One region of the Pectinatus sottacetonis genome, then DNA from elsewhere that is predicted to be linked to it. Evidence: riboswitches for the same ligand, from Rfam matches in the RefSeq annotation. Region 1 holds a riboswitch; each other region holds the start of a gene.
What was found. A riboswitch is a leader RNA that binds a small molecule or an ion and turns the genes downstream of it on or off. The one in region 1 is predicted to bind thiamine pyrophosphate.

Region 1 (3,189 bases):
GACAGATAGATAAACAGGCATTTTAAATTAAGTAAATGATATTTACGTGGCAGTTATATTATTGATGCATATTTATATATTGTCATGCCATGTTTTAACTAAGCTGAAAGCGGCTTGACGTGGATCTGCAGCATGTGTTACTGCTGATACGACAAAGAATCCGGCGGCCTTTGTCTGGGCAAGTTGAGGAATATCATTTATTTTTACGCCGCCGCCAACAACAACGGGAATAGGACTTATTTCGACTAGCTTGGCAATATCAGCAAAACTTCTTGTGATTATTTGTCCGTGTTTATCTAAACCGCAATCTAGTTTAGTAGGGGTTTTGTGCAGTGGTCCTGCGCCAAAATAGTCAATTTGGCTTACATCAGCTGTTTTTACATAAGAAAATAATTCATCTGTTTTAGCAGATAAGCCTATTATAGAGTTTTCTCCCAGATATTTTCGGCAGACAGAAACAGGAATATCTGTTTGTCCAACATGGATGCCATCAACTTTGGTACCGGCTTCTCGTGCGGCCAGGACAACATCAAGCCGATCATCTACGAGAAGAGAAATGTTATTTTGCTTATGGGCAGCAGCAATAACAGCAGCGGCTTGGGCGGTTATTGCAATAAGTTCACGGGCTGATGCTGTCTTGGAACGTATTTGAATACAAGTAAAACCGGCACTGACAGCAGCTGCTATGATATTTTGAACAGGCCGATTTTTGGTGTTTTCGGGACCTATTACCAGATAAGCAGAAATATTTAAATTCTTTCTTATATTCATTTTTGTGCTCCTAAGATATGATTTACTTTTGCTGGTTTTTCCTGCATCATATTTTTAAAACCAGGGCGTATATCTGCTTTTAAAACTACTTCGGTGCGTATTCCTTTTTCAGCTAATATAAATGTAGCTTCTTTAACTACTTGCATGACTTCATCCCATTCGCCTTCGATTTCGGTAAACATGGAGTTAGTACGATTGGGAAGACCGGAATTGCGAATGACTTTTACTACTTTGGCAACATCTGATGATAGTTCATCTCCCACACCACAGGGAGCTATGGCAACAGCAATTAATGTATTCATTATTTTATATCTCCTCTATAGTAAATAAATTGGCAGCTATATCTTCAGCAGTGGCTTTATATAATTCATCAAGAAATTGAGCCTGAAAATGTCCTGGACCATGTACGATCTTTTCAGCGCGTTTTCCAGCTAAATTATATATTGATACAGCGGTAAGCGCAGCAATGAATGGACTAGTGACGGTCGCATATATAGCAGCAACACCGCCTAAAGAACAGCCTGAACCAGTAATCATTTTTAAGAAATGGGAACCGCCGTAAGAAAAAATGATTTCTCGGCCATTTGTTATTAAATCTGTTTCACCTGATACAGCTACAGTACCATTGGTCCATTTTGCCAAGGAAATTGCTGATTGTCTGGCAGAAATTACTTTATCTGTGGAATCTACTCCACGTATGCCTGAATGTGTTCTGCCACTTGGTAGTTCCCATAGGTTAGCCAAGGCAATAATTTCTGAAGCATTGCCGCGGATTATGCTGGGTCTATAGCCTTTTAATAGTTTAAGAAGTTTTTTTCTTAGGCTGCCCGCACCTATACCTACAGGATCTAATACCCATGATTTATGGGAATCGTATAAGATTTTTGCAGTTCGGGGAATTGATTCTTCATAAATCGGTAGCAATGTGCCAAAATTGATATACATGGCATTACCAGCTTTGGCTAAAGTCTCAGCCTCATCTGGTAAATAAATCATAGCTGCTGAGCCGCCAACGGCAAGCTGGGCATTAGCTACAAAATTTATGGTGACAGTATTTGTTATAGAAGCTACCATTGGATTTTCTTTCTTTACAGTATTTACTGCGTGAATAATTTCTTTTTGTATATTTTCTTGGGAAATCAATAAAATTTACCTCATTTCTTTAGTTAGATACTGAAAATTAATTATTTTAGTACCAACATAAGTTTATAATAAAAAACTGCCTGTCCATTGGCAAGCAGTTTTTTATTCAGCTCCCTGCGTTAGTATTAACTAACAGGTTCAAAGGGTCAGGTTTAACCTTCTCAACTCATTTGAGTACCCCTGCATATTATATGACGGATGCTTTTATTTTTCTACTCCGTATTTTTTTATGTAGCGATAAAGTGTTACACGGCTTACGCCGAGAAGATTGGCAAGACGACTGACATTTCCCCCGGCTGATTGCCAAGCTCTTACGAATATATCTTTATCCTCTTTCCATTTACTGCTAGGTTTTATATTGCCCATGAGATTGATATTTTCTGCCTTTATAATATTACCCTGAGTATTGAGAACAGCATTTTCTATTACTCCCTGCAGTTGTTTTATATTTCCCGGCCAATCATATTCAGATAATATTTTCAAAGCAGCATTATCCAGCTGTTTTGGTGATATTTTATGTTGAGTGGTCAATTCATTTAAAATACTTTTAGAAAGAAGTGAAATATCCTCACGTCGGCTTCTGAGTGGAGGTAAGTGGATAATACTGCGGGACACGATCTCGAATAATTTTTTATCAAATAGATCTTTTTCACATAAACGGCGCAAATTACCATCTGATGAAGCGATGATTCTTACATTGATACTTCTTTCAATTTCTTCACCTATGCGATATATTTTTTTATCATGCAGAGCTTCTGCTAATTTTTCTGCTATTGAAATGGGCAGTTTTTCTATTTCATCCATAAGCAGAGTACCACCACTGGCTAATTCTAGTTTACCAGGATGACTTACTTCTTTTCCTGTTTTTGCACCGAATAATTCTTGCTCCAAAAGTTCTGGCGGAACATCACCACAGTTGAGGGAAATAAGAGGACCATTAGATCTGGCTCCGGCCATATGGATTCCATGAGCTAGCCGTTGTTTACCGGTACCTGGTTCTCCTTGTAGTAAAATATGATTATTCTTTTTTGCTGCTCGTAGTGCACGTTCTTTCATTAGTTTACAGGCCGGACTGATCCCGACAATTGTGTCAAGACTGTATTTAGCTGTATATCCGGCTGCATGTGCGACAAGCATGCGCAGATCCTCAATAGGCATTGTTACTGTAACGACACTGTTTATTTCATTATCAAGCTCATCTTTTATTGGCACAACTGTTGTTATATCTTCATAAGTCTTGACTTGTGTTGTCCATGTAACTTCCTGGTTGGTACA
Region 2 (3,189 bases), 840 kb from region 1:
TAGCCCGCACTGAACCTACCATATGGGATGTATTAATTGCTATATTTGGCGGTCTTGCCGGTATTATTGGAATAACCCGCAAAGAAAAAAGCAACGTGATTCCTGGTGTTGCCATTGCTACAGCTCTCATGCCTCCATTATGCACAGCCGGTTATGGATTATCTATACATTCAGCAAAATTTTTTCTGGGGGCATTATATCTTTTTTTCATCAATAGCTTTTTTATCTGCCTGGCTAGTTTTATCTTTTTAAAAATGATACGTATTCCCAGCAAAGCTTATATTTCGCGGCGAATATTTAACCGTCAGCGTACATATCTGGTAATAATAGGAATTTTAACTATAATTCCCAGTATATATATGGCCTATAAAAGTGTAAAACTTAATTTGGAAACTACTGAAATGAAAACATATATAGCAGATAATTTCATCTTTGACAACTCGCAGGTAATATCTTACAAAATGCTTCCAAATGACAAACTCCTGGAAATTATTTTAATAGGACAACCTTTACAAGAACATGAAATTGCCTCTTTAACTACATCGTTAAAAAAATATAACCAATTACGCGATTTTCGCTTAAAAATCATTCAAAACAATTATTCACGCGCTATAAGCAAAGATGATGTCCAGAGCCTTATTGAAAATAAGCTTAATGAATCAAACAACAATAACCTGCTTTCAACTAAAGAAGCTGAACTAAAAAAATATAAAACTCTCAGTGTTTCCTATTATCCCGCTTATCTTCGGCTCAATGATGATAAAAAGCTCCTTACTTCTCTAAACAAAAGTGCCAGCATCCTATTTCCCCAAGTAGAAAATATTGAAGGTGCTTCTATTTCTTCTACAGACGATAAAGGCAATATAGTATTTAAAAAATTTTTTGTTATTGTTTTCGTAAAAGAAGCAATGCAGCCAAAGGATGCCGCAAAACTGCAAAAGTGGATAACAGCCGAAGCCAATATGCCTGTAATGATGAACTTACAGCTGTCCAACGCCCCCCAAGATAATATCATTTCCGGCAATGGAATCAATTGGTAATATGATATTATTTTTTAATGATTTGACAAATTTACTTTATCGGCATAAAATAGCATATATAAAATAAATATTTTTACAAGGGAGCCTATGTTATAGGCTGAGAAAGGGCTGTAAGCACCTGACCTTTGACCTGATCGGGATAATGCCTGCGTAGGAAGTATTGGTAATAGAAGTTTACGTCTATCCTGATCAGGATAGACGTTTTTTTATTTTAAGGAGTTGATGTTTTGCAAGTAATTGTAAATGGGGAAAAAACTGTCGTTCCTGCAAAAACAACTTTGCAAGAACTAATGGAACAGAAAAATATGACTGCCGGCCATGCTGTGGCAGAGCTCAACGAGCAGATCACAAACAAACATGCTTGGCCTGATATTTTTCTTAGCGAAAATGACTCAATAGAAATAATCACTTTTGTAGGAGGCGGTTCCAAATGATAAAAAGTAATACTAATGACAATTTACAAATTAATGGTAAAATTTTAAAAAGCCGGTTTTTTATTGGTACAGGTAAATTTTCTAACAACCGAAATATGCCTGATGTCATCCATGCCGCAAATGCATCTGTAGTAACAGTAGCATTGCGGCGTGCCAATCAAGGTTCCCATGAAGAAAACATTCTCGATTATATTCCTGATGATGTAATACTTATGCCCAATACATCAGGTGCACGCACCGCCGATGAAGCTATACGTATTGCCCATTTATCTAAAGCTATGGGCTGTGGCAGCTGGATAAAAATAGAAGTAATATCCGATAACAGATATTTACTGCCTGACAATATGGAAACTTTAAAAGCTTCTGAAACTCTTGTAAAAGAAGGGTTCACTGTACTTCCCTATATCAGCCCTGACTTAATGACAGCAAAACGCCTTTGCGACACTGGAGTTGCTGCTGTAATGCCTTTTGCTGCCCCTATTGGTTCTAACAGAGGCCTGCGTACAAAAGAATTGGTTCAAATATTAATCGATGAAATTGACCTGCCTGTAGTTGTTGATGCTGGTATAGGCAAACCTTCAGAAGCTGCTGAATGTATGGAAATGGGTGCTGCAGCTGTACTTGTCAATACAGCAGTAGCCACTGCCAAAGATCCTTTGAAAATGGCTCAAGCCTTTTCTAAAGCTGTCGATGCCGGACGGACAGCTTATCTGGCTGGAATAGGCCGCGTACTGGGAACAATCAGTGCCAGTGCTTCCTCTCCACTTACCGGTTTTTTACATAAGGAGGAAGCATAATTGACCACCGCATCTTTTTTAGAAGAAAAACAAAAATATACTCAGCTTGATTTCAAAAGCTTTTTTGCGGGAATAACATCTACTGATGTATTACGTGTTTTGAATACGCCGCATTTAACTCGTATGGATTTTCTAACTTTACTGGCACCTGCTGCTCAAAAACATTTGGAAGCAATGGCTCGACGTTCACGTGAGGAAACAATAAAAAACTTTGGCTATACAATGCAACTGTTTACTCCCATGTATATAGCTGATTATTGTGATAATCTTTGTGTTTACTGCGGTTTTAACCATAATAATAACATCAACCGTCGCTGTCTAAATATGGAGGAAATAAAAAAAGAGGCCGCCGCCATATCACAAACAGGCTTAAAAAACATTCTTGTTCTCACTGGTGAATCAAAAAAATACAGCCCTGTTAATTATATTTTATCTGCTGTTAAAGTTTTGCGTGAATATTTCGATAGTGTTTCCATTGAAGTATACTCCTTTTCCCTTGAAGATTACATACGTGCTGTAAAAGCGGGTGTCGACGGAATGACTATGTTCCAGGAATGTTATAATAAGGATATTTACAAAACACTTCATCCAGGCGGTCCCAAAGCAAATTATGAATACCGGCTTGACGCACCTGAACGAGCCTGTAAAGCCGGGATGAGAAATGTGAATGTCGGTGCATTGCTTGGTCTTAATGAATGGCGGGAGGAAGCCTTTTTCACTGGCGTCCATGCTGATTATCTGCAACATAAATATAAAGAAGTCGAAATTGCCATATCTACTCCCAGAATAAGGCCCTGCTCTGCCGGCTATGCTCCTAAATCAATAGTTAATGACATTGATCTTGTTCAATATATAACTGCGCTAAGAATCTTTATGCCACGTGCCGGAATAACCTTATCAACACGGGAAAAACCAGAC
Region 3 (3,189 bases), 970 kb from region 1:
TCCAATAAACCATCAGCTCCATCTTCAAATGCAGGTTCAGCTGCATCTTTTGGTTCGGAATTACCCCCTGATGAAGAAATCCCCTTTTAGTTAAGGATTATCCATTTCACTACAGTCTTTAAACAATATAGATGTAGTGAAATGAATCGTAAAACCGTGAAATTCACGGAACAGCCACAAAGGCAGCTTATTAAGTGGTAAAAATTTCATTATAGGAGGTACTTACATTGGTTAAACGTGATAGAGGCAGAAGGCCAAAAAGAAAAGTTTGCAGTTTCTGCGCAGATAAAGTAGAATCTATTGATTATAAAGATGTTGCAAAATTACGTCGTTTTATTACAGAACGTGGTAAAATTTTACCACGTCGTATTTCCGGTAATTGCGCACGCCATCAGCGTCAGGTAACATTAGCTATTAAACGTGCTCGTAATATTGCATTACTACCGTTTACTGCTGAATAAATAAAAAAGGATGCGGCAAAATGAGAAATCATTTTGCCGCATCTTTTTTATTTATAAAAAATTGCTTATCTGACTGTCAACACAGGGCAGTCCGCATGTGTAACCAAATATTGGCTCACACTTCCCATTATTATCTGCTTAATTGCTCCCAAGCCTCTACTGCCCATAACAATTAAATCAGCTTTACATTCCTTAGAATATTTTAAAATCATTTTAGCAGGATCACCAATCTTAAGAATATATTCTGTCCCTGATACATCACCAATAGTTTGTTTAGCTTTTTCCAGTACTTTTTTGCCTTGTTGATCTATATCCTCAGGAATATACGCATTAAGACTGAGCCGTTCGAATGCAGAAACAGCTGTATTTAAGTCAATAACATATAAAACAACAACTTTAGCCTTACTCAATCCTGCTAAATAGGCAGCTTCTCTCATAGCATGTTCCGAATGAACGGAACCGTCAATAGGTACTAAGATAGATTTTAATTCATTCATTGCCGCACCCTCTTTATTAAAATTTAGCAAAACATTTTATTTTTGTAATCTTTATATTTTATATTTCGATAAAATTCATTAAATTCCTTGTTTTATTTTTTCTTTGTATAAGTTGTATTTTTATTTCGCATGAAGTAAAATATATACTAAAAAATAATTTTATTATTTATGAATGATTCAACTGCTTGACACTAATACTATATTTTGTTAGACTAATTCTGCAGGGGTGCTCTTATGCTGAGAGGGCTTTGCCCAACCCTTTGAACCTGTTGGTTAATACCATTGTAGGGAAGCTGATAAAAGAAGGAAAAGTCTGCTTTTCTATAAAGCAGACTTTTTTTATTAACCAAAATCAATTATGCCATAAATGGCAGAAAAGAGGATACATATGTCATATAAAACTCAAATGGAAGCGGCAAAACAAGGCATAATTACCGACCAAATTGCCCTTGTTGCCAAAAAAGAAAATCGAACTGCTGATTGGATTAGAGAACGTGTTGCCAACGGAACCATAACTATACCAGCTAACATTCACCACAGCTCTCTTTCCGCCGAAGGAATAGGTGACGGCTTAAAAATTAAAATTAATGTAAACCTTGGTATATCAGGAGATGCCAAAAATTATGATCTTGAAATGGATAAAGTAAAAATGGCTGTTAAAATGGGCGCTGAATCTATCATGGACCTGTCAAATTATGGCAAGACACATGAATTTCGCGAAAAACTGATCGCATATTCTCCAGCCATGATCGGAACTGTTCCCATGTATGACGCCATAGGCTATCTGGAAAAGGATCTATTAAAAATGACTGCCGATGATTTTCTCCGTGTGCTAGAAGCACATGCTAAAGAAGGCGTAGATTTTATGACCATTCACGCCGGTATAAATCGCCGAGCTGTCGAAGGTTTCAAGCGCTCTGGCAGAAGAATGAATATCGTATCTCGCGGCGGTTCTCTTCTATTTGCCTGGATGCAAATGACCGGCAATGAAAACCCCTTCTTTGAACATTATGATAATGTTCTTGAAATACTGCGTGAACATGATGTCACTATATCCATTGGCGACTCTTTACGTCCCGGCTGTCTTGATGACTCCACTGATGCTGGACAAATTGGTGAATTAATTGAAATAGGCTATCTTACTGAGCGTGCTAGAAAAGCCGATGTACAGGTTTTAGTTGAAGGTCCTGGACATATGTCCATTGATGAAATTGCTGCTAATATGAAACTGCAGAAAAGACTGTGCCATAATGCCCCATTTTATGTATTAGGTCCATTAGTCACAGATATTGCCCCTGGATATGACCACATAACCTCTGCCATAGGCGGAGCCATTGCTGCTGCTAACGGTGCTAATTTTCTTTGTTATGTAACTCCTGCTGAACATTTAAGGCTGCCTGATCTCAATGATGTTCGTGATGGAATAATTGCCACTAAAATTGCTGCCCATGCTGCCGATATAGCTAACAAACTTCCCGGAGCAAGAAACCAGGATAACCGTATGGCTGATGCCCGTCACAACCTTGACTGGGATGCCATGTTCAAAGAGTCCATCGATCCTCAAAAGGCAAAACAATACTATGAAAGCACACCTCCATCAGAACGCCATACCTGCTCAATGTGCGGCAAAATGTGTGCCGTAAGAACTACGAACAAAATACTTGATGGCGAAAAAGTTCTTTTTTGCGATGAAAACAGGAACTGTGATAAATAACAATTTTTATATCTATGCCTGAGTTTAACAGTACCAAAGAAATTGCCAGATAAATAATACTAAAGCTCATATATAAGCGGCTTCTGCACTTCTAAAAGCAGAGGCTGCTTATTTTTATAATAAACTATCACTTAAAACTAATTCTTTTGTTTTTCTTGCTACACAATTATTTTTTCGTTACAATAAAAATAGTTATAGTGAGGTGAAAATTATGATGGATTTACATTGCCATACCCTGGCATCGGATGGACAGTATACGCCAACACAGCTCGTTTATGCCGCAAAAAAAGCGGGGATTTCAGTATTATCAATAACCGACCATGATACCATAGACGCTTTAGAAGAAGGAGTTCAAGCTGCTAAGCAATTAAATATTCTCTTTATTCCGGGCATAGAAATAAATGCCCGCGGCAAAAATATTCACATTTTAGGCTATAATATTAATTATAAATCGATTATTACCCATAAAATATGTAAACACAATAAATATCTGCGCCAAAAAAGAGCTGCACTGATC
Region 4 (3,189 bases), 2.3 Mb from region 1:
CATCCTCTACGGAACGAACATAATCCGAATTTACATAAGCACGGGGATAGCCGCGGAATACTCCACTATCATCAGCTAAAATACTACCGGAAATACCTATTATTGGTTTTCTCATATTCTGCCTCTTTTTCTATAATTTTTTCTGACGTCTTCAGCGTTATCAATCATTATTATAATGGTAATAATTTATAATGCTTATAGCTAAAGCTATTTCTAATTTATATTTATTATATAATATTTAATTTACAAAGAAAAGAAAAAATTATAGACATTTTATATTTTTACGGCAACACATCATATTAAAAACTATAACTTTTCATTGACAAGGTTATTTATTTTATTTATTATTGTTATGAAATAGTGTATTTGAAAGGATGATAAAATGATTTACTGTCCAAAATGTGGTGCGCCATTAAACGATGATGCTTGTTTTTGTACAAAATGTGGCGAAAAAATCACTAAAACGGAATTATCCAATGATCTTAAAGAAAATTCCTATAGTGATTCGTCTGATAGTTATATACCAGTACGTAATTCATCAGATAAAAATCTGACTTTGTTAGTTTATGTTCTTCATCTGCTGGGAGTTTTCTTCTTTATCACGCCTTTTGCTGCCATTATTATAAATTATATTAAAAGAGATGATATGTCAGGGACCTGGCTTGAAAGCCATTTTGCCTGGCAGATAAAGACCTTTTGGATTGGACTGCTTCTCGGAGTTGTTGGAGCTATTACCTCGTTTTTCATAATAGGTTTGTTCATTTTAATACTTGATGGTATTTGGCTATTATACAGAAACATCAAGGGTATATTATCCCTTAATGAAAACAAACCTATGGATTATACATTCTTTTAATCCACCTAAAATTTATTGCTTAACATATTTTGTAAAGGGACAAAAATAAATTTATGAGAATACTATTTTTTATTTCATCATTTGCAATAGGCGCTGTGTCGGCAACAGCCGCAGAACAATCAAACATATAATAAGCTCCGGCACGAGATAACTGGCATTAAAGACTATCGAATACCAATATGGTGACATTCCCGCCGGTGCATAACTGCCAAAAAATACAACCCCTGATATAAAATGACAGCTAAATCTTCCCAATATACCAACAAATGTTCCCAGATATATCCTGTCTTTAAAATAACCGGCCAAACCAATTGCCATATATGGCAGAGGATAATCGAATAATACCTGCACAGGGTGAAGAATAAACGGATCCTGGATAAGATTAATAAGTCCATATGTAAATCCCGCCAGATATCCCACAGCTGGTCCGTAACGAAAAGCAATAAATAAAAGCGGCACCATACCGCCCAGAGTAATACTGCCTCCCTGCGGCATATGATAAAGGCGGAATATATGCAGTATCACTGTCAATGCCACCATTAATGAAATATTTATAACCATCCGCGTATTAATTTTTATTTTCTTTATATAAATAAATGCCGCAATTAATAAAAATAATCCTATCAAGGCAAAAATACTTATCGGTGAAGCTAAAACAGACATTACATGCTTAGAAAAAATTGTTATCATTTTTTATCCCCATTTCAAGAAAAACACCGTCTTCCTATTATTTATAGGGAAAACGGTGTTTTTTATCGTTTCCCTTCGCTGGCATTATCCAGATCAGGTCAAAGGGTTATGAAAATCCATTTCATTCTCAGCCATAACGGCACCCCTAATATTAACAATTTTATTTTAGATAAATACATCCATGCTGTCAAGTACATATAATCATTAGCTGGCATAATTTCTTTTATAGCTGACAGATTTTTGCAATTTATTGTTTTGCTGCTGAATATATTACTATCCTGGTATTATTCTTCGTTTTTTATATAGAAAATTTATTTATTATCTCACTTAATTGCACAGCCATCTGAGCCAATGAATTAGCTGCTGTCTTTATTTCCTGCATGGAATTAGCCTGTGAGGCTCCCGAGGAAGCTATATGCTCAACACTGGTCATATTATCCTTAAGAAATACACTCAATTCCTGTATAGAAGAATTAACTTCGCAACTGTTAGCTTTTTGTTTCTTTGATATTGTCAATATTTTTTGCAGCTGCTTGTTTAATTCTTCGATGACATCATATATCTGCTTAAATACTGCCACTGTCTTCTGTACTGATTCCACTCCGGTTTGTACTGTATGACGGTTTTTTTCCATGGTATCAATAGCTTTTGTAGTATCAGCTTTTACTTCATTTACTATACTGGCTATTTCTTTAGCCGCTTCTTCCGACTGGGATGCCAGTTTAGAAACTTCCTCGGCAACTACCGAGAATCCCTTCCCATGTTCACCTGCCCGGGCTGCCTCAATAGCTGCGTTCAGTGCCAGCAAATTAGTTTGTCCAGCTATTCCAGTTATTGTATCGACAATTTGCCCTATCTGCTGTGATTTTTCTCCCAATACAGATATTACATCAGTAGTTTTATCCACATCTAATTTTATGTCAGTGATCTTACGTACTACATCATCTGATTGCTTAGAGCCATTATCAATAATAGTTTTACTATTTTGGACAGACTTCGCTATTGTATCAGCAAACTGGGCTGTCTTTTCTACATGCTCTACCATATTAGCAACCATATTTATAGAATGTTCTGACAGGGACATTTTTTCTTTGGTATTTTTTACTGTGTTTTTTACTGTATCCTGAATATTTTTAGTCAAGTCCCCTACTGAATCAATAGATGAGGAAAGTTCTTCGGATGCTGCAGAAACAGTTTCACTCGCTGTAGCTGTTTCTGTAATTACTTTTTTCAAACTTGAAGTCATGGTATTGAAATGACTGCCCAGCTCCTGAAGTTCCACGGCACCTTCCATCTCAATTTTCTGCCGCAGATCACCGGCAGCTATCTTCTGCGCAGCTGTCATTAATTTTTTCAATGGATTAATAATACCCGCCGCTACTTTAAAAGCAATAAAAACACTGATAAGGGCAAAAATCAATATCAGCATAAGTGTAATTCCTATATTATAAAAAAGGGTATGATAAAGATCGGACATTGGCTGATAGGTAATTACTCCCCAATTGTAGCCTTTTACCGGTATATAGGTGATTATACTTTTCTGTTTATTCGATGATACATCGGTTATATTACCAGCCTGTCCTTTCATAACAGAAGCTACATAACTGAGGCCTGACAAATTCATTTTCTTTTCTATGGCACTT

Region 2: it holds a riboswitch for thiamine pyrophosphate, as region 1 does, so the genes downstream of both, thiS (sulfur carrier protein ThiS) here and thiM (hydroxyethylthiazole kinase) in region 1, are expected to answer to the same signal.
Region 3: it holds a riboswitch for thiamine pyrophosphate, as region 1 does, so the genes downstream of both, thiC (phosphomethylpyrimidine synthase ThiC) here and thiM (hydroxyethylthiazole kinase) in region 1, are expected to answer to the same signal.
Region 4: it holds a riboswitch for thiamine pyrophosphate, as region 1 does, so the genes downstream of both, thiT (energy-coupled thiamine transporter ThiT) here and thiM (hydroxyethylthiazole kinase) in region 1, are expected to answer to the same signal.

The regions. Positions count from the first base shown of each region.
Region 1 is NZ_WIQK01000001.1:2,486,823-2,490,011, forward strand. Features, by position in the region: gene I6760_RS11645 (thiamine phosphate synthase) at 73-771, opposite strand; gene I6760_RS11650 (thiamine-binding protein) at 768-1,073, opposite strand; gene thiM (hydroxyethylthiazole kinase) at 1,078-1,914, opposite strand; TPP riboswitch at 2,009-2,106, opposite strand; gene I6760_RS11660 (sigma 54-interacting transcriptional regulator) at 2,119-3,189, opposite strand, start outside.
Region 2 is NZ_WIQK01000001.1:1,642,508-1,645,696, reverse strand. Features, by position in the region: gene I6760_RS07675 (DUF389 domain-containing protein) at 1-1,040, shown strand, start outside; TPP riboswitch at 1,108-1,214, shown strand; gene thiS (sulfur carrier protein ThiS) at 1,268-1,474, shown strand; gene I6760_RS07665 (thiazole synthase) at 1,471-2,271, shown strand; gene thiH (2-iminoacetate synthase ThiH) at 2,272-3,189, shown strand, end outside.
Region 3 is NZ_WIQK01000001.1:1,519,322-1,522,510, reverse strand. Features, by position in the region: gene I6760_RS06990 (single-stranded DNA-binding protein) at 1-90, shown strand, start outside; gene rpsR (30S ribosomal protein S18) at 228-461, shown strand; gene I6760_RS06980 (universal stress protein) at 527-958, opposite strand; TPP riboswitch at 1,171-1,267, shown strand; gene thiC (phosphomethylpyrimidine synthase ThiC) at 1,347-2,672, shown strand; gene I6760_RS06970 (PHP domain-containing protein) at 2,884-3,189, shown strand, end outside.
Region 4 is NZ_WIQK01000001.1:222,583-225,771, forward strand. Features, by position in the region: gene I6760_RS00955 (gamma-glutamyl-gamma-aminobutyrate hydrolase family protein) at 1-115, opposite strand, end outside; gene I6760_RS00960 (DUF4870 family protein) at 383-856, shown strand; gene thiT (energy-coupled thiamine transporter ThiT) at 926-1,546, opposite strand; TPP riboswitch at 1,600-1,703, opposite strand; gene I6760_RS00970 (methyl-accepting chemotaxis protein) at 1,845-3,189, opposite strand, start outside.